2 regions of the Cytobacillus dafuensis genome follow, and region 2 is predicted to be linked to the other one. Evidence: a T-box and tRNA genes for the amino acid it is inferred to sense, from the RefSeq annotation. Region 2 holds a T-box; the other holds one or more tRNA genes.

Region 1 (14,863 bases), 1.6 Mb from region 2:
TGCCCTTGATATGGAGCTTTATATGCGTATTGCTATTGAGCTGCATTTAAAACGATTAATTGTTGGTGGATTAGAAAAGGTTTATGAAATTGGCCGTGTATTCCGCAATGAAGGGGTTTCTACTCGTCACAATCCTGAATTCACAATGATTGAATTATATGAAGCGTATGCTGATTATCGTGATATCATGAGCTTAACTGAAAACTTAATTGCACATATCGCTCAAGAGGTCCATGGAACAACGAAGATCCAATATGGTGAACATGAAGTAGATCTAACACCTGAATGGAAAAGACTTCATATGGTAGATGCGATTAAGGAATATACTGGTGTAGACTTCTGGAAAGAGATGACGACCGAGGAAGCTAGAAGTTTAGCAAAAGAACATGGTGTTGAAATTACTGAGCATATGCTCTATGGACATATTGTTAATGAATTCTTTGAGCAAAAGGTCGAGGAGAAATTGATTCAGCCGACATTTATTTTTGGGCATCCTGTTGAAATCTCTCCTCTTGCGAAGAAAAATGACGAAGATCCTCGTTTTACAGATCGTTTTGAGCTGTTTATTGTCGCTCGTGAGCATGCTAATGCATTTACAGAATTAAATGATCCTATTGATCAAAGAGAGCGCTTTGAGGCACAGCTAAAAGAACGTGAACAAGGTAATGATGAGGCACATATGATGGATGATGACTTTATTGAAGCGTTAGAGTATGGTATGCCTCCAACTGGAGGACTTGGAATAGGAATAGATCGATTAGTTATGTTATTAACGAATTCTCCTTCTATTAGGGATGTACTTCTATTCCCATTAATGCGCCATCGTTAAATTTCCTTAAAAGGCAAGGTACTATTGTACCTTGCCTTTATATATGAGTGTATGATGGAATAGTGTCAAAGTATGAAGCAGTCATTCTATTAAAAGCAAAAAATCTTATAAACTTCCGTCATTAAAATAGATTCTATTTTCTGGTTGTGCAGAGTGGAATAATTCGAATATTTTTTCTTTGTTTTTTATCTAAAAAACATATTGCATACAAGTGTTAATGGTGATATATTAGTATCTGTTGCTGCAAAGATAGCAACTTTGAAATAAAAAAAGTTCAAAAAAGTTGTTGACTCAACTTAACGAATCTGGTAATATTAAAAAGTCGTCTTAAACGACAGAAACACTTGAATTTGTTCTTTGAAAACTGAACGAACAAAAACGTCAACGTTAATTCAAAGTCTTTTTATAAGACATTTTTAAGAGCTAATCTTACTCTTTATTGGAGAGTTTGATCCTGGCTCAGGACGAACGCTGGCGGCGTGCCTAATACATGCAAGTCGAGCGGACTTGTGAGAGCTTGCTCTCGCAAGTTAGCGGCGGACGGGTGAGTAACACGTGGGCAACCTGCCTGTAAGACTGGGATAACTTCGGGAAACCGGAGCTAATACCGGATAATTCTTTCCTACACATGTAGGAAAGCTGAAAGATGGCTTCGGCTATCACTTACAGATGGGCCCGCGGCGCATTAGCTAGTTGGTGAGGTAACGGCTCACCAAGGCAACGATGCGTAGCCGACCTGAGAGGGTGATCGGCCACACTGGGACTGAGACACGGCCCAGACTCCTACGGGAGGCAGCAGTAGGGAATCTTCCGCAATGGACGAAAGTCTGACGGAGCAACGCCGCGTGAGTGATGAAGGTTTTCGGATCGTAAAACTCTGTTGTTAGGGAAGAACAAGTACCGTTCGAATAGGGCGGTACCTTGACGGTACCTAACCAGAAAGCCACGGCTAACTACGTGCCAGCAGCCGCGGTAATACGTAGGTGGCAAGCGTTGTCCGGAATTATTGGGCGTAAAGCGCGCGCAGGTGGTTCCTTAAGTCTGATGTGAAAGCCCACGGCTCAACCGTGGAGGGTCATTGGAAACTGGGGAACTTGAGTGCAGAAGAGGAAAGTGGAATTCCACGTGTAGCGGTGAAATGCGTAGAGATGTGGAGGAACACCAGTGGCGAAGGCGACTTTCTGGTCTGTAACTGACACTGAGGCGCGAAAGCGTGGGGAGCGAACAGGATTAGATACCCTGGTAGTCCACGCCGTAAACGATGAGTGCTAAGTGTTAGGGGGTTTCCGCCCCTTAGTGCTGCAGCTAACGCATTAAGCACTCCGCCTGGGGAGTACGGCCGCAAGGCTGAAACTCAAAGGAATTGACGGGGGCCCGCACAAGCGGTGGAGCATGTGGTTTAATTCGAAGCAACGCGAAGAACCTTACCAGGTCTTGACATCCTCTGCCAACCCTAGAGATAGGGCGTTCCCCTTCGGGGGACAGAGTGACAGGTGGTGCATGGTTGTCGTCAGCTCGTGTCGTGAGATGTTGGGTTAAGTCCCGCAACGAGCGCAACCCTTGATCTTAGTTGCCAGCATTCAGTTGGGCACTCTAAGGTGACTGCCGGTGACAAACCGGAGGAAGGTGGGGATGACGTCAAATCATCATGCCCCTTATGACCTGGGCTACACACGTGCTACAATGGATGGTACAAAGGGCTGCGAGACCGCGAGGTTAAGCGAATCCCATAAAACCATTCTCAGTTCGGATTGCAGGCTGCAACTCGCCTGCATGAAGCCGGAATCGCTAGTAATCGCGGATCAGCATGCCGCGGTGAATACGTTCCCGGGCCTTGTACACACCGCCCGTCACACCACGAGAGTTTGTAACACCCGAAGTCGGTGGGGTAACCGTAAGGAGCCAGCCGCCTAAGGTGGGACAGATGATTGGGGTGAAGTCGTAACAAGGTAGCCGTATCGGAAGGTGCGGCTGGATCACCTCCTTTCTAAGGATATATAGAAGTATTTCATACTTCTTAAATAAGACGTTTCTTGTTCGTTCAGTTTTGAGAGAATAATCTCTCAAAACTTTTGTTCTTTGAAAACTAGATAATGAAATGAAGAAGAATAACCGAGTAATCGCCATTTTAGTTTTCTCTCTTATTTATTCATTGAGTAAGAGTACAAACCATGAGGACAACGTTAATCGTTGACCGAAGTAGGTTAAGTTAGAAAGGGCGCACGGTGAATGCCTAGGCACTAGGAGCCGATGAAGGACGGGACTAACACCGATATGCTTCGGGGAGCTGTAAGTAAGCTTTGATCCGGAGATTTCCGAATGGGGGAACCCCCTATCCGTAATGGGATAGGATCTTTACCTGAATACATAGGGTATTGAAGGCAGACCCGGGGAACTGAAACATCTAAGTACCCGGAGGAAGAGAAAGCAAACGCGATTCCCTGAGTAGCGGCGAGCGAAACGGGATTAGCCCAAACCAAGAGGCTTGCCTCTTGGGGTTGTAGGACACTCTACACGGAGTTACAAAGGAACGAGGTAAATGAACAGGTCTGGAAAGGCCGGCCATAGAAGGTAAAAGCCCTGTAGTTGAAACTTCGTTCCCTCCAGAGTGGATCCTGAGTACGGCGGGACACGTGAAATCCCGTCGGAAGCAGGGAGGACCATCTCCCAAGGCTAAATACTCCCTAGTGACCGATAGTGAACCAGTACCGTGAGGGAAAGGTGAAAAGCACCCCGGAAGGGGAGTGAAAGAGATCCTGAAACCGTGTGCCTACAAGTAGTCAGAGCCCATTAACGGGTGATGGCGTGCCTTTTGTAGAATGAACCGGCGAGTTACGATTACATGCGAGGTTAAGTTGAAGAGACGGAGCCGCAGCGAAAGCGAGTCTGAATAGGGCGAATGAGTATGTGGTCGTAGACCCGAAACCAGGTGACCTACCCATGTCCAGGTTGAAGTCCAGGTAACACTGGATGGAGGACCGAACCCACGCACGTTGAAAAGTGCGGGGATGAGGTGTGGGTAGCGGAGAAATTCCAATCGAACTTGGAGATAGCTGGTTCTCTCCGAAATAGCTTTAGGGCTAGCCTCATGTAGTAAGAGTCTTGGAGGTAGAGCACTGTTTGGACTAGGGGCCCTCATCGGGTTACCGAATTCAGACAAACTCCGAATGCCAAAGACTTATCCATGGGAGTCAGACTGCGAGTGATAAGATCCGTAGTCAAGAGGGAAACAGCCCAGACCACCAGCTAAGGTCCCAAAGTATACGTTAAGTGGAAAAGGATGTGGAGTTGCTTAGACAACCAGGATGTTGGCTTAGAAGCAGCCACCATTTAAAGAGTGCGTAATAGCTCACTGGTCGAGTGACTCTGCGCCGAAAATGTACCGGGGCTAAACGTATCACCGAAGCTGTGGATTGACATCTACGATGTCAGTGGTAGGAGAGCGTTCTAAGGGCGTTGAAGCTAGACCGTAAGGACTGGTGGAGCGCTTAGAAGTGAGAATGCCGGTATGAGTAGCGAAAGATGGGTGAGAATCCCATCCACCGAATGCCTAAGGTTTCCTGAGGAAGGCTCGTCCGCTCAGGGTTAGTCGGGACCTAAGCCGAGGCTGAAAAGCGTAGGCGATGGACAACAGGTTGATATTCCTGTACCACCTCTTTACCGTTTGAGCAATGGGGGGACGCAGGAGGATAGGGTAAGCGCGCTGCTGGAATAGCGCGTCCAAGCAGTTAGGCTGCAAGCGAGGCAAATCCCGCTTGCATAAAGGCTGAGCTGTGACGGCGAGGGAAATAAAGTACCGAAGTTCCTGAATCCACACTGCCAAGAAAAGCCTCTAGCGAGGGAAAAGGTGCCCGTACCGCAAACCGACACAGGTAGGCGAGGAGAGAATCCTAAGGTGAGCGAGAGAACTCTCGTTAAGGAACTCGGCAAAATCACCCCGTAACTTCGGGAGAAGGGGTGCTCATTTGGGTGAATAGCCCGGATGAGCCGCAGTGAATAGGCCCAGGCGACTGTTTAGCAAAAACACAGGTCTCTGCGAAGCCGTAAGGCGAAGTATAGGGGCTGACGCCTGCCCGGTGCTGGAAGGTTAAGAGGAGGGGTTAGCGCAAGCGAAGCTCTGAATTGAAGCCCCAGTAAACGGCGGCCGTAACTATAACGGTCCTAAGGTAGCGAAATTCCTTGTCGGGTAAGTTCCGACCCGCACGAAAGGCGTAACGATCTGGGCACTGTCTCAACGAGAGACTCGGTGAAATTATAGTACCTGTGAAGATGCAGGTTACCCGCGACAGGACGGAAAGACCCCGTGGAGCTTTACTGTAGCCTGATATTGAATTTCGGTACAGCTTGTACAGGATAGGTAGGAGCCTTGGAAGCCGGAGCGCTAGCTTCGGTGGAGGCATCGGTGGGATACTACCCTGGCTGTATTGAAATTCTAACCCGCACCCCTGATCGGGGTGGGAGACAGTGTCAGGTGGGCAGTTTGACTGGGGCGGTCGCCTCCTAAAAAGTAACGGAGGCGCCCAAAGGTTCCCTCAGAATGGTTGGAAATCATTCGAAGAGTGTAAAGGCATAAGGGAGCTTGACTGCGAGACCTACAAGTCGAGCAGGGACGAAAGTCGGGCTTAGTGATCCGGTGGTTCCGCATGGAAGGGCCATCGCTCAACGGATAAAAGCTACCCCGGGGATAACAGGCTTATCTCCCCCAAGAGTCCACATCGACGGGGAGGTTTGGCACCTCGATGTCGGCTCATCGCATCCTGGGGCTGTAGTCGGTCCCAAGGGTTGGGCTGTTCGCCCATTAAAGCGGTACGCGAGCTGGGTTCAGAACGTCGTGAGACAGTTCGGTCCCTATCCGTCGTGGGCGCAGGAAATTTGAGAGGAGCTGTCCTTAGTACGAGAGGACCGGGATGGACGCACCGCTGGTGTACCAGTTGTTCTGCCAAGAGCATCGCTGGGTAGCTATGTGCGGAAGGGATAAGTGCTGAAAGCATCTAAGCATGAAGCCCCCCTCGAGATGAGATTTCCCATAGCGTCAAGCTAGTAAGACCCCTGAAAGATGATCAGGTTGATAGGTTTGAGGTGGAAGCGTGGTGACACGTGGAGCTGACAAATACTAATCGGTCGAGGACTTAACCAAATTGATTACTCGAATTCTTCTTCAACATTATCTAGTTTTGAGGGAACAAAACCTCAATTTCATACAGTCTAGTGGCGATAGCGAGAAGGTCACACCCGTTCCCATCCCGAACACGGAAGTTAAGCTTCTCAGCGCCGATGGTAGTTAGGGGCTGTCCCCTTGTGAGAGTAGGACGTCGCTAGGCATATTATGGAGGATTAGCTCAGCTGGGAGAGCACCTGCCTTACAAGCAGGGGGTCGGCGGTTCGATCCCGTCATCCTCCACCATATTTATAATGCCGGCCTAGCTCAATTGGTAGAGCAACTGACTTGTAATCAGTAGGTTGGGGGTTCAAGTCCTCTGGCCGGCACTCTTGAGCAATCATTTTATTACGAGCCATTAGCTCAGTCGGTAGAGCATCTGACTTTTAATCAGAGGGTCGAAGGTTCGAGTCCTTCATGGCTCACCATTTAAATAATGCGGGTGTGGCGGAATTGGCAGACGCACCAGACTTAGGATCTGGCGCCGCAAGGCGTGGGGGTTCGACTCCCTTCACCCGCACCATTTATAATATGCGGAAGTAGTTCAGTGGTAGAACACCACCTTGCCAAGGTGGGGGTCGCGGGTTCGAATCCCGTCTTCCGCTCCAAAAGTGCCGGGGTGGCGGAACTGGCAGACGCACAGGACTTAAAATCCTGCGGTAGGTGACTACCGTACCGGTTCGATTCCGGTCCTCGGCACCATTATTATTATATATGCGCCCGTAGCTCAATTGGATAGAGCGTCTGACTACGGATCAGAAGGTTATGGGTTCGACTCCTTTCGGGCGCGCCATAATAATATTCAGAAATTAGACCCTGAATAAATAATTTTATGCTGTACTTCATAGTTGGCTTTTAACAATACGGGAAGTAGCTCAGCTTGGTAGAGCACTTGGTTTGGGACCAAGGGGTCGCAGGTTCGAATCCTGTCTTCCCGACCATTTTAAAATACGGGGCCTTAGCTCAGCTGGGAGAGCGCCTGCCTTGCACGCAGGAGGTCAGCGGTTCGATCCCGCTAGGCTCCACCATAAAAAGTTTTTGAAAAAGTTGTTGACTCAACTTAGTGAATCTGGTATTATTAAAAAGTCGTCTAAAACGACAAAACATTTGAAGTTGTTCTTTGAAAACTGAACGAACAAAAACGTCAACGTTTTCTAAGTCTTTTTATAAGACATTTTTAAGAGCTAATCTTACTCTTTATTGGAGAGTTTGATCCTGGCTCAGGACGAACGCTGGCGGCGTGCCTAATACATGCAAGTCGAGCGGACTTGTGAGAGCTTGCTCTCGCAAGTTAGCGGCGGACGGGTGAGTAACACGTGGGCAACCTGCCTGTAAGACTGGGATAACTTCGGGAAACCGGAGCTAATACCGGATAATTCTTTTCTACACATGTAGGAAAGCTGAAAGATGGCTTCGGCTATCACTTACAGATGGGCCCGCGGCGCATTAGCTAGTTGGTGAGGTAACGGCTCACCAAGGCAACGATGCGTAGCCGACCTGAGAGGGTGATCGGCCACACTGGGACTGAGACACGGCCCAGACTCCTACGGGAGGCAGCAGTAGGGAATCTTCCGCAATGGACGAAAGTCTGACGGAGCAACGCCGCGTGAGTGATGAAGGTTTTCGGATCGTAAAACTCTGTTGTTAGGGAAGAACAAGTACCGTTCGAATAGGGCGGTACCTTGACGGTACCTAACCAGAAAGCCACGGCTAACTACGTGCCAGCAGCCGCGGTAATACGTAGGTGGCAAGCGTTGTCCGGAATTATTGGGCGTAAAGCGCGCGCAGGTGGTTCCTTAAGTCTGATGTGAAAGCCCACGGCTCAACCGTGGAGGGTCATTGGAAACTGGGGAACTTGAGTGCAGAAGAGGAAAGTGGAATTCCACGTGTAGCGGTGAAATGCGTAGAGATGTGGAGGAACACCAGTGGCGAAGGCGACTTTCTGGTCTGTAACTGACACTGAGGCGCGAAAGCGTGGGGAGCGAACAGGATTAGATACCCTGGTAGTCCACGCCGTAAACGATGAGTGCTAAGTGTTAGGGGGTTTCCGCCCCTTAGTGCTGCAGCTAACGCATTAAGCACTCCGCCTGGGGAGTACGGCCGCAAGGCTGAAACTCAAAGGAATTGACGGGGGCCCGCACAAGCGGTGGAGCATGTGGTTTAATTCGAAGCAACGCGAAGAACCTTACCAGGTCTTGACATCCTCTGCCAACCCTAGAGATAGGGCGTTCCCCTTCGGGGGACAGAGTGACAGGTGGTGCATGGTTGTCGTCAGCTCGTGTCGTGAGATGTTGGGTTAAGTCCCGCAACGAGCGCAACCCTTGATCTTAGTTGCCAGCATTCAGTTGGGCACTCTAAGGTGACTGCCGGTGACAAACCGGAGGAAGGTGGGGATGACGTCAAATCATCATGCCCCTTATGACCTGGGCTACACACGTGCTACAATGGATGGTACAAAGGGCTGCGAGACCGCGAGGTTAAGCGAATCCCATAAAACCATTCTCAGTTCGGATTGCAGGCTGCAACTCGCCTGCATGAAGCCGGAATCGCTAGTAATCGCGGATCAGCATGCCGCGGTGAATACGTTCCCGGGCCTTGTACACACCGCCCGTCACACCACGAGAGTTTGTAACACCCGAAGTCGGTGGGGTAACCGTAAGGAGCCAGCCGCCTAAGGTGGGACAGATGATTGGGGTGAAGTCGTAACAAGGTAGCCGTATCGGAAGGTGCGGCTGGATCACCTCCTTTCTAAGGATATATAGAAGTATTTCATACTTCTTAAATAAGACGTTTCTTGTTCGTTCAGTTTTGAGAGAATAATCTCTCAAAACTTTTGTTCTTTGAAAACTAGATAATGAAATGAAGAAGAATAACCGAGTAATCGCCATTTTAGTTTTCTCTCTTATTTATTCATTGAGTAAGAGTACAAACCATGAGGACAACGTTAATCGTTGACCGAAGTAGGTTAAGTTAGAAAGGGCGCACGGTGAATGCCTAGGCACTAGGAGCCGATGAAGGACGGGACTAACACCGATATGCTTCGGGGAGCTGTAAGTAAGCTTTGATCCGGAGATTTCCGAATGGGGGAACCCCCTATCCGTAATGGGATAGGATCTTTACCTGAATACATAGGGTATTGAAGGCAGACCCGGGGAACTGAAACATCTAAGTACCCGGAGGAAGAGAAAGCAAACGCGATTCCCTGAGTAGCGGCGAGCGAAACGGGATTAGCCCAAACCAAGAGGCTTGCCTCTTGGGGTTGTAGGACACTCTACACGGAGTTACAAAGGAACGAGGTAAATGAACAGGTCTGGAAAGGCCGGCCATAGAAGGTAAAAGCCCTGTAGTTGAAACTTCGTTCCCTCCAGAGTGGATCCTGAGTACGGCGGGACACGTGAAATCCCGTCGGAAGCAGGGAGGACCATCTCCCAAGGCTAAATACTCCCTAGTGACCGATAGTGAACCAGTACCGTGAGGGAAAGGTGAAAAGCACCCCGGAAGGGGAGTGAAAGAGATCCTGAAACCGTGTGCCTACAAGTAGTCAGAGCCCATTAACGGGTGATGGCGTGCCTTTTGTAGAATGAACCGGCGAGTTACGATTACATGCGAGGTTAAGTTGAAGAGACGGAGCCGCAGCGAAAGCGAGTCTGAATAGGGCGAATGAGTATGTGGTCGTAGACCCGAAACCAGGTGACCTACCCATGTCCAGGTTGAAGTCCAGGTAACACTGGATGGAGGACCGAACCCACGCACGTTGAAAAGTGCGGGGATGAGGTGTGGGTAGCGGAGAAATTCCAATCGAACTTGGAGATAGCTGGTTCTCTCCGAAATAGCTTTAGGGCTAGCCTCATGTAGTAAGAGTCTTGGAGGTAGAGCACTGTTTGGACTAGGGGCCCTCATCGGGTTACCGAATTCAGACAAACTCCGAATGCCAAAGACTTATCCATGGGAGTCAGACTGCGAGTGATAAGATCCGTAGTCAAGAGGGAAACAGCCCAGACCACCAGCTAAGGTCCCAAAGTATACGTTAAGTGGAAAAGGATGTGGAGTTGCTTAGACAACCAGGATGTTGGCTTAGAAGCAGCCACCATTTAAAGAGTGCGTAATAGCTCACTGGTCGAGTGACTCTGCGCCGAAAATGTACCGGGGCTAAACGTATCACCGAAGCTGTGGATTGACATCTACGATGTCAGTGGTAGGAGAGCGTTCTAAGGGCGTTGAAGCTAGACCGTAAGGACTGGTGGAGCGCTTAGAAGTGAGAATGCCGGTATGAGTAGCGAAAGATGGGTGAGAATCCCATCCACCGAATGCCTAAGGTTTCCTGAGGAAGGCTCGTCCGCTCAGGGTTAGTCGGGACCTAAGCCGAGGCTGAAAAGCGTAGGCGATGGACAACAGGTTGATATTCCTGTACCACCTCTTTACCGTTTGAGCAATGGGGGGACGCAGGAGGATAGGGTAAGCGCGCTGCTGGAATAGCGCGTCCAAGCAGTTAGGCTGCAAGCGAGGCAAATCCCGCTTGCATAAAGGCTGAGCTGTGACGGCGAGGGAAATAAAGTACCGAAGTTCCTGAATCCACACTGCCAAGAAAAGCCTCTAGCGAGGGAAAAGGTGCCCGTACCGCAAACCGACACAGGTAGGCGAGGAGAGAATCCTAAGGTGAGCGAGAGAACTCTCGTTAAGGAACTCGGCAAAATCACCCCGTAACTTCGGGAGAAGGGGTGCTCATTTGGGTGAATAGCCCGGATGAGCCGCAGTGAATAGGCCCAGGCGACTGTTTAGCAAAAACACAGGTCTCTGCGAAGCCGTAAGGCGAAGTATAGGGGCTGACGCCTGCCCGGTGCTGGAAGGTTAAGAGGAGGGGTTAGCGCAAGCGAAGCTCTGAATTGAAGCCCCAGTAAACGGCGGCCGTAACTATAACGGTCCTAAGGTAGCGAAATTCCTTGTCGGGTAAGTTCCGACCCGCACGAAAGGCGTAACGATCTGGGCACTGTCTCAACGAGAGACTCGGTGAAATTATAGTACCTGTGAAGATGCAGGTTACCCGCGACAGGACGGAAAGACCCCGTGGAGCTTTACTGTAGCCTGATATTGAATTTCGGTACAGCTTGTACAGGATAGGTAGGAGCCTTGGAAGCCGGAGCGCTAGCTTCGGTGGAGGCATCGGTGGGATACTACCCTGGCTGTATTGAAATTCTAACCCGCACCCCTGATCGGGGTGGGAGACAGTGTCAGGTGGGCAGTTTGACTGGGGCGGTCGCCTCCTAAAAAGTAACGGAGGCGCCCAAAGGTTCCCTCAGAATGGTTGGAAATCATTCGAAGAGTGTAAAGGCATAAGGGAGCTTGACTGCGAGACCTACAAGTCGAGCAGGGACGAAAGTCGGGCTTAGTGATCCGGTGGTTCCGCATGGAAGGGCCATCGCTCAACGGATAAAAGCTACCCCGGGGATAACAGGCTTATCTCCCCCAAGAGTCCACATCGACGGGGAGGTTTGGCACCTCGATGTCGGCTCATCGCATCCTGGGGCTGTAGTCGGTCCCAAGGGTTGGGCTGTTCGCCCATTAAAGCGGTACGCGAGCTGGGTTCAGAACGTCGTGAGACAGTTCGGTCCCTATCCGTCGTGGGCGCAGGAAATTTGAGAGGAGCTGTCCTTAGTACGAGAGGACCGGGATGGACGCACCGCTGGTGTACCAGTTGTTCTGCCAAGAGCATCGCTGGGTAGCTATGTGCGGAAGGGATAAGTGCTGAAAGCATCTAAGCATGAAGCCCCCCTCGAGATGAGATTTCCCATAGCGTCAAGCTAGTAAGACCCCTGAAAGATGATCAGGTTGATAGGTTTGAGGTGGAAGCGTGGTGACACGTGGAGCTGACAAATACTAATCGGTCGAGGACTTAACCAAATTGATTACTCGAATTCTTCTTCAACATTATCTAGTTTTGAGGGAACAAAACCTCAATTTCACAGTTTGGTGGCGATAGCGAGAAGGTCACACCCGTTCCCATCCCGAACACGGAAGTTAAGCTTCTCAGCGCCAATGGTAGTTAGGGGCTGTCCCCTTGTGAGAGTAGGACGTCGCCAAGCAAAATGAAGAACAGCTAAATGAGGCTGTTCTTTTTTATTTATGTTCGAAGAACATTTGAAAATTTGTATAAAAATGAGAAGAAATTTAGAAAGTAACCCCCGCCGCTTATTCAAAGCCGAGGCTGAACACGGAAGTTAAGATTCTACGCCATGGTATTTAGGGGCTGTCCCCTTGCTAGAGTAGGACGTCGCTAGGTAAATTAAAAGAGTATCCACTGGATACTCTTTTTTGTTTATTTGTGAACTCGGACAACGTAAAAATTAATTCACATGTTTGGGAATAAAAAAATATGGAAAAATTATTAGTACCTGTTCATTGCACGAGAAAGCGTAGTTATGTATAATTTAAGTCAAATATAGTCAAAGTCAGATTGAGGGGGAGGAATATTGAGAAATATCTCAGATATTATAGAAGATTATTTGAAAAGAGTTTTAGAAATGAGTGAGCGAGAAATTGTTGAAATTAAAAGGAGTGAAATTGCAGATAAATTTCAATGTGTCCCGTCCCAGATAAACTACGTAATTAATACAAGATTTACAATAGAAAAAGGGTATGTTGTAGAAAGTAAACGTGGTGGCGGCGGATATATAAGAATTATGAAAGTGCAATCATATGACCACGCTCATTTAATTGATCAATTATTAACTTTAATACAAAGTCGCATAGCTCAGAGTAGTGCAGAGGATGTAATTATAAGACTTGTCGAAGAGGAGATCATTACAAAAAGGGAAGCGAAAATAATGCTAAGCGTTATCGATCGTTCGGTCCTATATATTGATCTTCCATATAGAGATGAGCTGCGTGCAAGAATGTTAAAGGCCATGTTAACGACTTTAAAATATAAATAGAAAAACGGAAGCTGGAGAGGATGAAAACATGATTTGCCAAGAATGTAATCAAAGGCCGGCAGCGCTTCATTTTACGAAAATATTGAATGGAGAGAAGGCAGAATATCATTTATGTGATAAATGTGCCCAAGAAAAAGGCGATATGTTCATGCTCGGTGCACCGGGTTTTTCAATTAATAATTTGTTAGCGGGATTGCTGAATATTGAACCCACCTTTCAAAAGACGGAGCAAGATCCATTCCAGCAGGAAGAAATTTTACAATGTGATCAATGCTCAATGACCTTCCAACAATTCATTAAGGTAGGAAGATTTGGCTGTGCTCATTGTTACCAAGCATTTGAAGAACAGCTTAAACCAATTTTAAAAAGACTGCATAGTGGGAATTCAGTCCATAATGGAAAAATACCAGCTAGGATTGGCGGAAGTATCCACTTAAGAAAAAATATTGAGGAATTGAAGCAAAAGCTTAAAGAGTCCATCGTGAAAGAGGAATTTGAAAGAGCTGCAGAAATTAGAGACGAAATTCGCTTACTTGAAAGCAAATTAAATGCGAAGGTTGAGGGGGGAGAGTAAGCTTGTCGCTAGAACGCTTCATTAATCAAGCTGTCAGCTCCTGGATGAGTGCTGAGGGCCCTGATTCAGATATAATATTAAGTTCAAGAATTCGGTTAGCCCGGAATATAAAACAATACAAGTTTCCTACACTATTTACGAATGACGAAGCCAAGTCAGTCATTCATATGATAAAGAAAAAGGTAGAGGAAAAATCATTTTCTACGCTTGGAAATTTAGAGTTATTACTGATGGATGAGCTTCAGCCTCTCCAAAAAAGGGTTCTAATGGAAAAGCATTTAATCAGTCCGCATCTTGCAGAGAATTCCTCACATGGTGCTTGCGTTCTTTCCGAAAATGAAGAATTAAGCATTATGATTAATGAAGAGGACCATATTAGAATCCAGTGTTTATTTCCAGGCTTCCAATTGTCTGAGGCTTTAAATATCGCAAATGAAATTGATGATTGGCTTGAAGTAGAAATTGACTATGCCTTTGATGAAAAGGTTGGCTACCTAACAAGCTGTCCGACAAATGTTGGTACAGGGTTAAGGGCTTCTGTAATGGTACATTTACCAGGCCTTGTTTTAACTCAACAAATGAACCGGATCATTCCAGCTATTAATCAACTTGGCTTAGTTGTTAGAGGAATTTATGGTGAAGGCAGCGAAGCATTAGGAAACATCTTTCAAGTATCAAATCAAATCACTCTTGGAAAGTCAGAAAAGGATATTGTAGAGGATCTAAAGAGTGTTGTAAGTCAACTTATTTCTCAGGAAAGATCAGCCCGGGAAGCATTAGCTAAAACTTCTAACATACAATTAGAAGACAGAGTCTTCCGCTCTTATGGGATATTATCAAACTGCCGAATTATTGAATCGAAAGAAGCAGCTAGATGTTTATCAGATGTTCGGCTTGGGATTGATATGCAGTATCTAAAAAACATTTCCAAGAATATTTTAAATGAATTAATGATCCTGACGCAGCCTGGATTTTTACAACAGTATGCAGGGGGACCACTAAGACCTCATGAACGGGATATTCGGCGAGCGTCATTAATAAGAGAAAGAATAAAAATGGAAAACGAAGAGATTGGAGGATGAGAACATGATGTTCGGTCGATTTACTGAGAGAGCGCAAAAGGTATTAGCTTTAGCCCAGGAAGAGGCTATTCGTCTAGGTCATAATAATATTGGAACAGAGCATATTTTGCTTGGCCTTGTACGTGAAGGAGAAGGAATTGCAGCAAAGGCTTTATATGCACTGGGTCTAGGTTCAGAGAAAATACAAAAGGAAGTAGAAAACCTAATTGGTAAGGGACAGGATGCATCACAGACAATTCATTACACCCCTAGAGCCAAAAAAGTAATCGAACTGTCGATGGATGAAGCGCG
Region 2 (14,863 bases):
ATTTATCGTATCAGAATTAATAAGAGAAAAAGCCCTGCATCTAACAAGGGAAGAAATTCCTCATTCCCTTGCGGTATTGATTGATAAAATGGAGCGCCGTGATGATAAAGATGTAGTTCATGTAATGGCTACCATTATTGTCGAGCGAGATTCTCAAAAAGGGATCGTTATAGGTAAGCAAGGAAAAATGCTAAAGGAAATTGGCCAGAGGGCACGAATCGATATTGAAAATCTACTCGGATCTAAAGTGTTTTTAGAGCTATGGGTAAAAGTTCAGAAAGATTGGCGCAACAAGATGTCACAACTTAGAGATTTCGGTTTTCGTGAAGATGAGTATTAGAAAAGCGTAATGGCATCGGAAAGTTAATCTTTCCCTTTTTGGGGGATTGACCAAAACGTCCAGCCTTAACTAAGTTATTACCGGAAGTCAAGAATTATGCATAATGAAGATTAACAATATTTTTCTCTTATGAAATTTGAAAGACAGGCTATGATATATGGTAAGGATTTGGGATTTAGAATATTGCGTTGAATAACTGAAAGGTGGGGTTTTCGATGATGGATTTTACCTGGAGAGTGTTTTCGCAGACAGGTAATATAGACACATATCTTCTCTTTAAAGAGCTAGAAAAGGAAACTCAAGATATACCCGGAAATCAGGACGCAGAACTAGCAGAAGTTGACTTTCCCATCTCATAGATTGTCTTAATATAGGGATGGTGGATATGGTGCTTGAAAAATGTGAAGGCATCATTATTAGAGCAACAAATTATGGTGAGACTAATAAAATTGTCACTCTTTATACCCGAGAATGGGGAAAGGTTGGTGTGATGGCGCGCGGTGCAAAAAAGCCGAACAGTCGACTTGCAGCCGTCACCCAGCTTTTTACATACGGCTATTTTTTAATTCAGAGAGGTAACGGCTTAGGAACATTGCAACAGGGAGAAATGATTTCATCCATGCGATCGATCCGAGAAGATATTTTTCTTACAGCCTATGCAAGCTATATTGTTGATCTAACTGATAAAGGTACTGATGATAGGAAACCCAATCCTTATTTATTTGAATTAGTTCACCAAATATTAAATTTAATTAATGAGGGGTATGATGCCGAAATTCTTGTAAACATTTTTGAAATGAAAATGTTAAACACATTTGGCCTTTATCCCGTACTGAATCAATGCTCCATATGCGGCAGTACAGACGGACATTATTCTTTTTCTATTCGTGAAGGAGGACTCCTTTGCCATCGTTGCTTAGAAAAAGATCCTTATCACTTCAAAATTTCCTCTGCTACTGTGAAGCTCTTAAGGCTTTTTTACTTTTTTGATTTATCACGTCTTGGAAATATCTCTGTTAAGGCAGAAACAAAGGCTGAGTTAAAAAGAGTGATAACTGCTTATTATGATGAATATTCAGGCCTAAATTTAAAAACGAAAAAATTCCTCAATCAAATGGCTAAGTTTGGGGATATGATTTAATAGGGGAAAAAAATCTTTTTTTTTAAAGGCTCTTTTCGCATATATTGTTGCTTTTGCTTTCAAATTTCGCCCGTTGATTTCCGCTGCGGTCACTTGCTTTCCGCGGGGAGAGACGTGAGCCTCCTCGGCGCTTGCGCCTGTGGGGTCTCACGCTTCCCTCCATTCCCGCAGGAGTCAAGTGCCCTCCGCTCCAATCAACTCAGATAGTTAAATAAAAATTGCATTTAAAACAACAACCTTTACGAAAACAGCCTTTTTAAAAGATAAAGTTTAACTTTTCTCGAATTAGTGAAATGTCTAGCTCCAGCGCCTACCCCCGACGTACAAGGACGTACTAGTATCGACAATGCGACAGGACGTCGCGTTTTAGATCATAAGCCAGTCCGCCAAGAAGGTTAAAGAGAAACCTTCCTGTTGGCCTGTCTTATGCTTGTCGGGGGTGAGCACAAAGGAATGCTCCTGCGAGTTCTCATCGCAGGAACAATTGCCTTTGATTGTTCCGAAGGCGCTTGCGCATTTCTTCTTGACATTTATTTTTGTTTCGTCTAAGATTCAAATTATTAAATCTAATAGTTGCATGGATGGAGAAGAGTACTTAACTCTCTTAATTAAAGCGAACCTAGGACAGTGTAAGCTAGGGAATTAAATGTTAAGGAAGGCGCTCTTGAGCAACATGTTAATAAGGTGGCTGCTATTTCAGATTGCAGCAAATAGGGTGGAACCGCGGGTTAACTCTCGTCCCTATGCTTCATGCATAGGGACGGGAGTTTTTTGTTTTTAGTAAAAAAAATCTAATAAGAGGTGTGCTGTATGAATATTCAAAACATGATATTAACTTTACAAAAGCACTGGTCTGATTACGGTTGTATATTAATGCAGGCCTATGATGTGGAAAAAGGAGCGGGAACGATGAGCCCTTATTCGTTTCTGCGGGCAATAGGGCCAGAGCCATGGAATGTGGCATATGTGGAACCGTCCCGTCGTCCCGCGGATGGCCGTTACGGTGAGAACCCCAATCGTCTTTATCAGCATCATCAATTTCAAGTGATTATGAAGCCATCACCGGATAATATTCAAGAAATGTATTTAGACTCTTTACGAGCACTTGGTATTAATCCGTTAGAGCATGATATTCGTTTTGTTGAGGACAACTGGGAAAATCCATCACTAGGCTGTGCAGGACTAGGATGGGAAGTATGGCTAGACGGGATGGAAATTACTCAGTTTACTTATTTCCAGCAAGTTGGAGGCATCGAGTGTAAGCCTGTGTCAGTTGAAATTACTTATGGAATTGAGCGTCTTGCCTCGTACATTCAGGAAAAAGAAAATGTCTTTGATCTTGAATGGACAAATGGTTTTACGGTAAGAGATATATTCCTGCAGCCAGAATACGAGCATTCAAAATATACATTTGAAACATCCGATCAAGAAATGTTATTTAATCTCTTTAATATTTACGAGAAAGAAGCACATCGCCAAATGGAGGAAGGACTAGTCCATCCTGCTTATGACTATGTATTGAAATGCTCTCATGTATTTAACCTTTTAGATGCAAGAGGGGCTATATCAGTAACAGAAAGAACAGGATATATTGGTCGCTGTCGAAACCTTGCGAGAAAGATTGCAAAGACCTTTTATGAAGAACGTGAAAAATTAGGATTCCCGATTTTACAGTCAAAGGAGGAAATGGACCGTGACTAAAAGAGAGCTCCTTTTAGAAATTGGCTTAGAAGAAATGCCCGCAAGATTTGTAACGAATTCAATGGATCAGCTTTCAGACAAAATCCAAGCTTGGATGATGGAAAAGAAAATTTCATTTGAGAATATTAAAGCTTTCTCCTCTCCACGTCGTTTAGCGGTACTAGTAGAGGGAGTGGTTGAAGCTCAAGAAGACATTCATGAAGAAGCAAAAGGTCCAGCTAGAAAAATAGCTGTCGATGAAAACGGGGAATGGACAAAAGCAGCAATAGGATTCTGCCGTGGTCAAGGAGCTAGCGTTGAAGATATCTTTTTTAAAGAGATTAATGGTATTGAGTATGTTCATGTGAAAAAATTTATTAAAGGGCAAGAAACGAAATCTTTATTGCCTGAATTACAACAAATTATTACAAGCTTGACATTCCCAAAAAATATGAAATGGGCAGATAAGGATCTTCGCTTTATACGTCCTATCAAATGGTTGTTAGCTTTATATGGCAGTGAGGTTATGCCATTTTCAATTACAACGGTGGAAACCGCTAATTGGACGCTTGGACATCGTTTCCTTGGAAGCAAAATTGAAATAAATGAGCCAAAGGACTATGAAAAAGCTCTTCTTGGACAATATGTTATTGTTAACCCAGAAGAAAGAAAGAATGCTATTCGATCCCAGTTGGTTAAAATCGAAGAAGAAAACAATTGGGTTATTCCAATTGATGAGGAGTTACTAGAAGAGGTTACAAATCTTGTTGAATATCCAACTGCTCTATTCGGCCGTTTTGAAGAAGAATTCTTAGTACTTCCTGAAGAAGTTCTTATTACATCAATGAAAGAGCATCAACGCTATTTTCCTGTAAAATCACACGATGGCAAGCTTTTACCCTTCTTTGTTACTGTACGAAATGGAGGACATGAACATTTAGAAAAAGTAGCAAAAGGAAATGAAAAGGTATTAAGAGCAAGACTATCAGATGCTGATTTCTTTTATAAAGAAGATCAAAAAACGGAAATAGAATCTTCACTTGCTAAGTTAAAAACGATCGTCTACCATGAAGAAATTGGGACTTTAGCTGAGAAAGTTAACCGTGTTCGGAAGCTAACGAATGAAATGGCTGAAAAACTTGATTTTAGCATAGAAGATAAAACTGTTGCTGACAGAGCTGCCGAGATTTCAAAATTCGATCTTGTTACTAATATGGTATATGAGTTCCCTGAATTACAAGGCTATATGGGAGAAAAATATGCTCTGCAAAAAGGTGAAAAGGAAGCAGTAGCTAAGGCGATCAACGAACATTATATGCCAAGGAATGCGGATGATCATACTCCTAGCAGTCATGTAGGAGCGGCGCTATCAATTGCGGAGAAAATGGATACAATTGCATCCTGTTTCGCAATTGGCATTATACCAAGCGGTTCCCAAGACCCTTATGCACTAAGACGTCAAGCAACAGGAATTGTCCAAACACTTTTAAATAAAGACTGGGAAATTGAATTAGAATGGCTTATTGGATCTGCATTAATACAAATTGAAGAAGCTGGTATCACCAAAAAATCTAAAGATGAGATTGCAAAAGAAATTGTTGCATTCTTTAAGCTTAGAATAAAGCATATTCTTCAAGAAAAACGAGTGAGATATGATTTAATTGAAGCTGTATTGGGTAATGAAATTGGATCTTTACCATCACTAGTAAAAAGAGCAGAAGTTCTTGAAGCAAGGAAGAATGATGACGGCTTTAAAGAAAATATGGAAGCATTAAGCCGTGTTTTAAATATTTCATCTAAAGCAGAGATTGCAGGAGAGATTAATAGAGATTTATTTGAAAATGAATACGAAAAAAATCTTTATAATAAATACGTGCATATAAGCGAAAAGATGGAAGAGAAAATTTCAGAAAGCGTTTCATATGAACAGCTCATTTCTCTAAAACAAGAAATTGATGAATACTTTGATCATACAATGGTTATGGCTGACAATAAAGAAGTTCGTGAAAATAGGTTAAACCAGATGGTTATGCTCGCACACATTATTAGGAAATTTGCAAATGTTAACGAGATTATTGTGAAGTGAGCTTAATTTTTGCTTAAACTATATAAAAAAAGTATTATTATCATGAGCCTGTCTTAAAATTGACAGGCTCATTTATATACAGTAAATCTTTTCATTTATTTTAAATAGTATATAATAAATCTATAATAGTATGTCATTTTTCGCTTGCGCTTTTCTATTAAGGTGGTGAGGACGATCGAATTAAATAAAAGGCAGGAAACAATACTAGAGATTGTAAAAGAGAACGGTCCTATTACTGGTGAAAATATTGCGGAAAGATTGAATTTAACGCGAGCTACTCTAAGACCAGATTTGGCCATTCTTACAATGGCTGGATATTTAGATGCTAGACCACGAGTGGGGTATTTTTACACGGGAAAATCAGGCACACAGCTCCTTACAGAGAATCTAAATAAACTGTACGTAAAAAATTATCAATCTATACCCGTAGTTGTACATGAGAATGTATCTGTTTATGATGCGATTTGTACGATGTTTTTAGAGGATGTAGGGACATTATTCGTTGTTGATCAAGCAACATTACTTGTTGGGGTTCTATCAAGGAAAGATCTATTGCGTGCGAGCATTGGTAAACAAGAATTGACGAACATACCAGTAAATATTATTATGACGAGGATGCCTAATATCACGATGTGTGAAAAAGAGGACTTAGTAATTGACGTCGCGAAAAAGCTGATCGAGAAACAAATTGATGCTTTGCCAATTGTGAAAAAAACGGAAAAAGGTTTTGAAGTGATTGGCAGGATTACAAAAACAAATCTAACAAAGGCATTTCTTGCCCTTGCAGAAGATAATTAAGTAAATGAACAGAGGAGATGGTATTAAGGAATGACAAATAAGCCAATCATCTATGTAGTATCTGACTCTGTAGGGGAGACAGCAGAACTTGTTACTAAAGCAGCAGTGAGTCAATTTAATGGCAATGGAGTTACGATAAAACGTTTTCCATACGTAGAAGACAAAATGCATATTGACGAAGTTATTTCATTGGCGAAATTAGATCAAGGTATGATTGTTTATACACTTGTTAAGCCAGACATACGTCAATATATCAATGAAAAGGCTTTAAAAGAAGGAATATATGCTTTTGATATTATCGGTCCGTTAATGGATCAAATCCAGCATTTATACGGAAAAACCCCTCTTTTTGAACCTGGCTTGGTTAGAAAGCTTGATGAGGATTATTTCAAAAAAATCGAAGCGATTGAATTTGCAGTAAAATATGATGATGGACGCGACCCAAGGGGGATACTAAAGGCGGATATAGTGCTTGTCGGTGTATCAAGAACATCAAAAACCCCACTTTCACAATATCTGGCACATAAAAGGCTTAAAGTTGCGAACGTTCCTTTAGTACCAGAGGTAGATCCTCCAGAAGAATTATATCTTGTTCGTCCTGAAAAATGCTTTGGATTAAAAATTAGCCCTGAGAAGCTAAATAATATTCGCAGGGAACGTCTAATTTCTTTAGGATTAAGCGACAATGCCAGCTACGCAAATATTGAGAGAATTAAAGAAGAAATCAAATATTTCGAAAGCATTGTAAATAAAATAAATTGTCCTGTCATTGATGTTACAAATAAAGCAGTGGAAGAAACAGCCAACTTAATATTAAATCAATATCACAAAAGCTTTCCGAAAAGCTAGCACATAATTTGAATTATGTGCATTTTTCTTTTTGGGGGAAATAGTATCAGAAGTTTCAGAATTCTTCCTTTTGTTAAAGAAAAATGATTGTATAACGATAAAAAATGATAAAAACAATAGATATTCAAATTATTTTATACTATAATAAAAAATTGTGATAAAAATGTTATAGATTAGGTTTAGAGTTCAGTATGAACGAATAAACTATTTATTGTGAGAAGTCAAGGGCACGACCTGAAAAAAATTCGACATAAACCCCCTTCTAACATAGTACAGCTTTTTAGTGTTTATACACTAAAGTCAAAAGTTGTTTTTAGAAAGAAGGAATATGTGGAGTGATGTAGAATTATTAGAACATTAGGCAATCCTAAAATTTTATTGATGCAGAATCATGTCCTGTAAAGGAGAATATTGTCGAAATAAACAATAAGAATTCTGTAGAAGTAATATTCATTGCCTCCTATGCCCTATGAAAAATGATTTAATTGTGGCTAAGTGGAAATTTGTTGACTCAAGAAAAGAGAAAGTTGATTTATTTATTATGAATCATGCATTACCTTCCGATATTGTTATTACGCAAGATATTGGATTAGCATCTACACTTTTACTCAAAGGAGTTTATGTCCTTTCTCCGAAGGGGATTTTATACGAGGAAAAGGAAAATCACACCGCACTTGATATGCGATATTTATCTTCAAAGGCGCGGCGAAGGGGGATATATGGCAAAGGTCCAAAGCCTTACAGTCGGGAAGATCGTTTAAGGTTTGTGAAGGAATTGACCAAGATTTTGTCGAAATTTGAAGGAAAACGCTGACTTTTATAGAAATACTATTTGAAAAGCTTTCTGAGTGTCTAGCTACAGCGCCTACCCCCGACGTACAGGACGTGCTAGTGTTGACAATGCGACAGGACGTCGCGTTTTTGTCGACCTCGAGGTCACAAGCCAATCCTCCCAGAAAGGTAAAGAACACCTTTCCGTGAGGCTCGTCTTGTGCTTGTCGGGGGTGGGCAAGGCGCTTACGCTTTTCTAATTATTGGAGTTGTTTCCATGGCAGAGCGCATCGCCGAGGAGAAAGTGAATGAAATTCGGCAAGCTGTCGATATTGTTGATATTATTAGCGACTATGTACAATTAAAAAAGCAAGGACGAAATTATTTTGGTCTATGCCCTTTTCATGGAGAGAACACACCGTCTTTTTCTGTTTCACCAGATAAGCAGATCTATCACTGTTTTGGCTGTGGTGCAGGTGGAAATGCTTTCTCATTTTTAATGGATCTTGAAGGATATTCATTCCAAGAAGCTGCTGTCAAACTAGCTCAAAAAGGTAATATAAAGCTTGATAACCTTACCCCAATAGCAGCACAAAAGCAAGTTTCTCCAGATATTCAACACATGCTTGATGCTCATGAAGTATTACGTAAATTTTACCATCATCTTCTTGTAAATACAAAAGATGGCGAGCATGCATTAGAATATTTGCTTGGAAGAGGATTTACAATGGAATCCATTGAAAAATTTCAAATCGGTTATTCTCTACAATCATGGGATTTTGTTTTCAAGTTTTTAACAAAAAGGAAATTCCCTTTAGAAATTATTGAAAAAGCAGGTTTGATCATAAGACGTGAAAAAGATGGCAGTTATTTTGATCGCTTTCGTAATCGAATTATGTTTCCTATTTTTGATCGAAGTGGTAATACGATTGCCTTTTCAGGAAGATCACTAGGGGACGACGAGCCCAAATATTTAAACAGTCCTGAGACGCCAATCTTTAATAAAAGTAAAATTTTATACAATTTTCATTTAGCAAGACCTCAAATAAAAAAATTTCAGCATGCAGTACTTTTTGAAGGCTTTGCTGATGTAATATCTGCAGATCTTGCTGGAGTTGAAAACGGTGTTGGCACAATGGGAACTTCTTTAACGGAAGATCATGTTTCCGTATTAAAGCGGAATGTGCAGTCAGTCACCATTTGCTATGATTCAGACAATGCTGGAATTGAAGCAGCTTTTAGAGCTGCAAGTATGCTATCACATGCAGACTGCTCTGTAAGAATAGCAGTAATGCCTGATGGACTAGATCCCGATGATTACATTAAAAAATTTGGTCCAGAAAGGTTCCGCCATGAGGTGATTGATGCAAGTGTCACACTAATGGCTTTTAAGTTATTATACTATCGCAGGGGAAAAAAACTGCAACATGAAGGAGATCGGCTTTCTTATATCGAAGAAGTATTAACGGAAATTAGCAAGCTGGATAAAGCAGTTGAAAAAGACTTTTATTTGCGACAGCTAGCAGACGAGTTTTCGCTTTCGTTAGATGCTCTTAAAGAGCAAGAGAAACAAATTTATCTTTCAGACAGACGGAAGAATAAAGGGGAAAGTGGAAAAGCGGCAAATAAAAAGCTCCTTCTAACGAAACAAACAAAGCAGCTTAATCCTGCTTTTTATACAGCTGAAAGAAGGCTTATTGCACATATGCTACAAAACAGCGATATTGCTTTTAAAGTGCAAGATTTGCTACAGGGTAACACTTTTAATATTGATGAACATCAAGCAATTATTACTTACTTATTAGGTTATTATGAAAATGGGCATTCACCTGATCCGAGTGCTTTTATCAATTATATTAATGATGAAAAGCTTAAACGGGTTGTTGCTGATATTGAAATGATGAGTATAAACGAAGAAATTAGCGAGCAAGAATTAAGTGATTATCTTAAACAGGTGTTTAATTATCCAAAAATGTTAAAGATAAAAGAAAAAATGATTGAACAGAAGGAAGCGGAACGGCGAAGTGATTTTGCGGAGGCAGCCTTAATCGCAATGGAAATAATTCAATTGCGCAAGTCTCTATAGATAGTTAATTATGTAAGGATTGTCGTGACTTTGGAAGGAGGGGGCCATATGGCTGAAAAATCAGCTCGATCAAAAGAAGTTGATTCAGAATTGACCCTAGATCAAGTAAAAGAACAAATAACTGAAGCTGGGAAAAAGACAGGTGTTTTAGCCTATGATGATATTGCAGAAAAATTGTCTCATTTTGAATTAGATTCTCATCAAATGGATGAGTTTTATGAATTCCTTGGGGATCAAGGTGTTGAGCTTATTGGTGACAATGATGAAGATGCTGACCCGAATGTACAGGAATTAGCAAAAGGTGAAGAAGAATTTGATTTAAACGATTTAAGTGTACCACCGGGAGTAAAAATAAATGACCCTGTACGCATGTATTTAAAAGAAATAGGCCGTGTTGATCTTCTTTCCGCAGAAGAAGAGATTTCTCTTGCGGAACGTATTGAAGATGGTGACGAAGAAGCGAAAAGACGCCTTGCAGAAGCAAACCTTCGTTTAGTCGTCAGTATTGCCAAAAGATATGTAGGTCGAGGTATGCTTTTCCTAGATTTAATTCAGGAAGGGAATATGGGACTAATAAAAGCAGTTGAAAAATTTGATTACAGAAAAGGCTTTAAATTTAGTACCTATGCTACATGGTGGATCCGACAGGCTATTACAAGAGCTATAGCTGACCAAGCAAGAACGATAAGAATCCCGGTTCATATGGTAGAAACAATTAATAAATTGATTCGAGTTCAGCGTCAATTACTTCAGGATTTAGGCCGAGAACCAACTCCTGAAGAAATTGCGGAAGATATGGATTTAACACCAGATAAAGTAAGAGAAATACTAAAAATTGCACAAGAGCCTGTTTCATTAGAAACACCAATTGGAGAAGAAGATGACTCCCATTTAGGTGATTTTATTGAAGATCAAGATGCTACTTCACCATCAGAGCATGCTGCATACGAACTTCTTAAAGAGCAGCTAGAGGATGTTTTAGATACTTTAACCGATCGGGAAGAAAATGTCCTTCGTCTTCGTTTTGGACTTGATGATGGCCGCACAAGGACTTTGGAGGAAGTCGGTAAAGTCTTTGGTGTAACTCGCGAGCGTATTCGTCAAATCGAAGCGAAAGCATTGCGCAAATTAAGACATCCAAGCAGAAGCAAGCGCCTAAAAGACTTTTTAGAATAGAAAATGATTGTCAGAAAATAGTTTACTTCTTACAATGGAGGTAAACTATTTTTTATTTTCAAGAAATTACATAATATCTTTAACTTCCAGAATGGACGTGAAGCAAAAATGAATGAAACAAGAAAAAAGATCATCGTTAACGAAATTGTCAATTGGAAAAAAAATCGATTGCTTCCAGAACAATATTGTGACTATCTTTTAGCTTTATACACAGAAGGAAATCAACAGGAGGAAATGGAAGGTTCAGGTAAAAATAAAAATTTTTTTTGGGAAAATCATTACCTTTTTTTACTTCTTATTCCATTGTCCGTGTTTTTAATCCATTTTACTGAATTGTCTATTATTTTGCAAATGACCTTTTCCCTTTTATTTGTTTTTACTGCAATTTTATTCACATTTTACTTTTTTAGAAAAGGAATCTTACTGCAAATTCCTCTTTTTGTAGCAGCATTAATAATATTATTAGCATCTGTTGAATTTTTTTCAAGTGTCTACCCTGATAGTCCATTATTACTGTATTTTAACCTAATTATAAATTGCATCATATGGATGATTACAGGATGGAAACTAAAGCTTCCTTCCTTTAGCATTTCAGGTATTTTAGGATTTATATTAATAGTTATCTTTATATTTAAATAATAATATATTTTTAAAAATTTTTAAATGTTGTGAAAATTATCCCTTCTCTTTTATAATATAAATGAAAGCGTATACAAATCAGCTTCAAGAGGGGGATGAAGATGAATTTTGATTTAACAAATGAGCAGGAAATGATTTTAAAAACGATACGAGAATTTGCAGATGAAGAAGTAGCTCCCGGAGCACTTGAAAGAGATAGGACAAAGAAATTTCCAGAAGAAGTATTTAAGAAAATGGCAGATCTTGGATTAATGGGATTGCCTTTTCCTGAAGAATATGGCGGTTCAGGTGCAGATACAGTAAGCTTTGCAATTGTAACTGAGGAATTAAGCCGGGCATGTGGCTCAACAGGTATAACCTATTCTGCCCATATTTCACTAGGTGGAGCCCCACTATATTTATTCGGAACAGAAGAACAAAAACAAAAATATTTAGTGCCTATTTGTACGGGCGAAACCTTGGGAGCATTTGGTCTGACAGAGCCGAGCGCTGGTTCAGATGCAGGAGGAACTAAAACAACTGCTGTAGAAAAAGATGGGGAATATATTATTAATGGCAATAAGTGTTTTATTACAAATGCTAGCTTTGCTAAGCATCTAGCTTTAACGGCCGTTACTGGAGAAAAGGAAGGTAAGAAGGAAATAAGTGCGATTATAGTGCCAACGGATACAAAAGGCTTCAAAGTAATGGATAATTACGAAAAAATGGGGTTGAATGCATCTAATACAACGGAACTAGTACTTGAAGACGTTCGCGTTTCGACTGAGCACTTGCTCGGCAAAAAAGGGGAAGGCTTTAAGCAATTTTTAATAACTCTAGATGGCGGAAGAATTGGAATTGGGGCGATGGCTGTTGGAATTGCTCAGGCAGCATATGAAAAATCATTGCAATATGCAAAGGAAAGACAGCAATTTGGTCGGACGCTGGCCCAGTTTCAGGCTATTCAATTTAAGCTTGCTGACATGGCAATGAAAATAGAGCTTGCAAGAAATATGGTGTACAAAGCAGCATGGTTAAAAGACCAAGGCAGACCTTTTTCAAAGGAAGCATCAATGTGTAAATTGTATGCATCAGAGATTTGCATGGAGATCACGGATCAAGCAGTGCAAATCCATGGAGGATACGGCTACATGAAGGATTACCATGTAGAGCGGTATATGAGAGATGGTAAATTAACAGAAATCGGAGAAGGAACATCTGAAATACAAAGAATGGTAATCGCACGTCAAATTGGCTGTTAAATCGAAAAGCGGAAGCGCCTTGATCAGAGGCGACAAGCATAAGACGGGCTGACGAGAAGGTTGTTCTTTAACCTTCTTGGCAGACTGGCTTATGACCTCGAGCCTCTAGGCGCTGAAGCTAGACAAATCGAAAAGCGGAAACGCCTTGGTCAGAGGCGACAAGCATAAGATGGGCTGCCGAGAAGGTTGTACTTTAACCTTCTTGGCAGACTGGCTTATGACCTCGAGCCTCTAGGCGCTGGAGCTAGACAAATCGAAAAGCGGAAGCGCCTTGGTCAGAGGTGACAAGCATAAGATGGGCTGTCGAGAAGGTTGTACTTTAACCTTCTTGGCAGATTTGGCTTATGACCTCCGATGGGCAGGAAGTCCTAGTGCCGATTTTGCCACAGGACGTGGCGTCTTAATCGGCGAGCCTCTAGGCGATGTAGCTAGACAAATCGAAAGCGAACAAAACTCCATCTATGAGGATGGAGTTTTTGTCTAAATTCCGAAAATGATTTGACAAAATTTGCTTTAGGGCTTTTCCTTCTTCCTATTTTGAAGTAGAATAGAGATTGTTTGTATAAATACTTAATAAAAATGAAATTTTCTTACATAAGGGAGGTTAAAACATGAAAAATCCAGTAATGCCGTATATCTTAATTTTTGCCTTAGGTATTGTTGCAATGTTCCTGATTTCCTTCAAAGGACTTGGTGATGCGGAACAACTCGCTGCTGAAAAAGAAGGTAAGGGCGAGAAACAAGAAGAAACGGTAGCAGCAAGCCCTGAGGAGATTTATAAAAAAAGCTGTATCGGATGCCACGGTGACCAATATCAAGGCGGAGTTGGCCCTGCATTAACAGGAGTCGGTGATCGTCTATCGAAGGATGAAATTGCTGATATTGTTACAAATGGTAAAGGTTCAATGCCTCCAGGTTTAGTTCCTGCTGACAAGGCTGGCGATATGGCTGCATGGTTAGCTGAAATTAAATAATGTTCTAATAATGAGAAAGTCCTTTGCATTCGTAAAGGACTTTTTTTAGCTAGTAGGAAATGTTAAAGTAAAATTGAAATAATGATTAAGTTTCTGCTAATATGATAAAAACTAAGGCATTCGCAGAAAGGAATTAGCGAATGCCAAGTTTTTCTAATTCTATAGAGATAGAAATATCTCCGTCTTTTCTAAAATTATTGGAATGGTGAACGAATGAATACTGAAAAATTATCACAGCGTTTAGAAGCTGTAGCGAATTATATACCTAAAGGCTCTCGATTGGCTGATATTGGCTCAGATCATGCTTATTTACCTTGTCATGTAGTAAAAAAAGGATTAGTTTCCTTTGCTATTGCAGGAGAAGTAGTTGAAGGGCCATTTCAATCTGCTAAAAAACAGGTTGAAATGGAAGGTCTAAATAATCAAATTACTGTCCGAAAGGGAAATGGTCTGAAAGTAATTAGCTCTGGCGAAGTTGATTGTATTACGATCGCAGGAATGGGTGGTGCATTAATCACTAATATTCTGGAAGAAGGAAAAGAAAAGCTAAGTTCAACAAAAAGATTAGTACTACAACCTAATATTAGTGCAGTGACTATTAGAAATTGGCTTTTGAATAATGGCTGGGTGTTAATTGCAGAAGAAATTCTCGAAGAAGATGATAAGATATATGAGATTCTCGTAGCTGAACAAGGAACAGCAACAAGCAAACCTAGTGAAGTTTTGCAAAAGGAATTACTGTTTGGACCGTTTTTATTAGAACAGAAATCTGATATTTTTAAGAAAAAGTGGTTGATCGAGTTGAATAATTGGAAAAGGATTTTAGATCAACTATCAAGAGCTACAAAAACAGAAGAAACTGTAAATAAAAAATCTGTACTAATAAAGAAAATAGAAATGGTCGAGGAGGTATTACGGCATTGAAGAAAGTGAATGGGCATCAAATTATTCAGCTTTTTGAACAGTTTTCCCCGAAAAGCTACGCAATGGAAGGCGATAAAATAGGTCTGCAAATTGGCAGGCTGAATCAGCCAGTTGAAAATATTATGATCGCTTTGGATGTGCTTGAAGATGTAGTTGAT

The links. The T-box of region 2 lies ahead of glyQ (glycine--tRNA ligase subunit alpha). A T-box ahead of a tRNA ligase gene usually reads a tRNA of that ligase, here a tRNA-Gly.
Region 1: it has a tRNA-Gly gene. The T-box ahead of glyQ (glycine--tRNA ligase subunit alpha) is inferred to sense a tRNA for this amino acid. The anticodon was not compared.

What each region holds. Positions count from the first base shown of each region.
Region 1 covers NZ_CP042593.1:91,108-105,970, forward strand. Annotated here, with positions in the region: gene lysS (lysine--tRNA ligase) at 1-829, shown strand, start outside; rRNA gene FSZ17_RS00460 (16S ribosomal RNA) at 1,266-2,816, shown strand; rRNA gene FSZ17_RS00465 (23S ribosomal RNA) at 3,032-5,966, shown strand; rRNA gene rrf (5S ribosomal RNA) at 6,034-6,150, shown strand; tRNA gene FSZ17_RS00475 (tRNA-Val) at 6,158-6,233, shown strand; tRNA gene FSZ17_RS00480 (tRNA-Thr) at 6,244-6,316, shown strand; tRNA gene FSZ17_RS00485 (tRNA-Lys) at 6,340-6,415, shown strand; tRNA gene FSZ17_RS00490 (tRNA-Leu) at 6,426-6,510, shown strand; tRNA gene FSZ17_RS00495 (tRNA-Gly) at 6,521-6,595, shown strand; tRNA gene FSZ17_RS00500 (tRNA-Leu) at 6,601-6,689, shown strand; tRNA gene FSZ17_RS00505 (tRNA-Arg) at 6,704-6,780, shown strand; tRNA gene FSZ17_RS00510 (tRNA-Pro) at 6,852-6,928, shown strand; tRNA gene FSZ17_RS00515 (tRNA-Ala) at 6,940-7,015, shown strand; rRNA gene FSZ17_RS00520 (16S ribosomal RNA) at 7,185-8,735, shown strand; rRNA gene FSZ17_RS00525 (23S ribosomal RNA) at 8,951-11,885, shown strand; rRNA gene rrf (5S ribosomal RNA) at 11,951-12,067, shown strand; gene FSZ17_RS00535 (CtsR family transcriptional regulator) at 12,455-12,916, shown strand; gene FSZ17_RS00540 (protein-arginine kinase activator protein McsA) at 12,945-13,490, shown strand; gene FSZ17_RS00545 (protein-arginine kinase McsB) at 13,493-14,572, shown strand; gene clpC (ATP-dependent protease ATP-binding subunit ClpC) at 14,577-14,863, shown strand, end outside.
Region 2 covers NZ_CP042593.1:3,386,631-3,401,493, reverse strand. Annotated here, with positions in the region: gene era (GTPase Era) at 1-340, shown strand, start outside; gene FSZ17_RS16260 (YqzL family protein) at 556-699, shown strand; gene recO (DNA repair protein RecO) at 729-1,481, shown strand; T-box leader at 2,051-2,227, shown strand; gene glyQ (glycine--tRNA ligase subunit alpha) at 2,292-3,182, shown strand; gene glyS (glycine--tRNA ligase subunit beta) at 3,175-5,247, shown strand; gene FSZ17_RS16240 (transcriptional regulator CcpN) at 5,410-6,045, shown strand; gene FSZ17_RS16235 (pyruvate, water dikinase regulatory protein) at 6,076-6,894, shown strand; gene FSZ17_RS16230 (DUF188 domain-containing protein) at 7,382-7,708, shown strand; gene dnaG (DNA primase) at 7,943-9,751, shown strand; gene rpoD (RNA polymerase sigma factor RpoD) at 9,800-10,927, shown strand; gene FSZ17_RS16215 (hypothetical protein) at 11,036-11,566, shown strand; gene FSZ17_RS16210 (acyl-CoA dehydrogenase) at 11,668-12,807, shown strand; gene FSZ17_RS16205 (hypothetical protein) at 13,103-13,291, shown strand; gene cccA (cytochrome c550) at 13,419-13,781, shown strand; gene FSZ17_RS16195 (tRNA (adenine(22)-N(1))-methyltransferase) at 13,995-14,705, shown strand; gene FSZ17_RS16190 (Nif3-like dinuclear metal center hexameric protein) at 14,702-14,863, shown strand, end outside.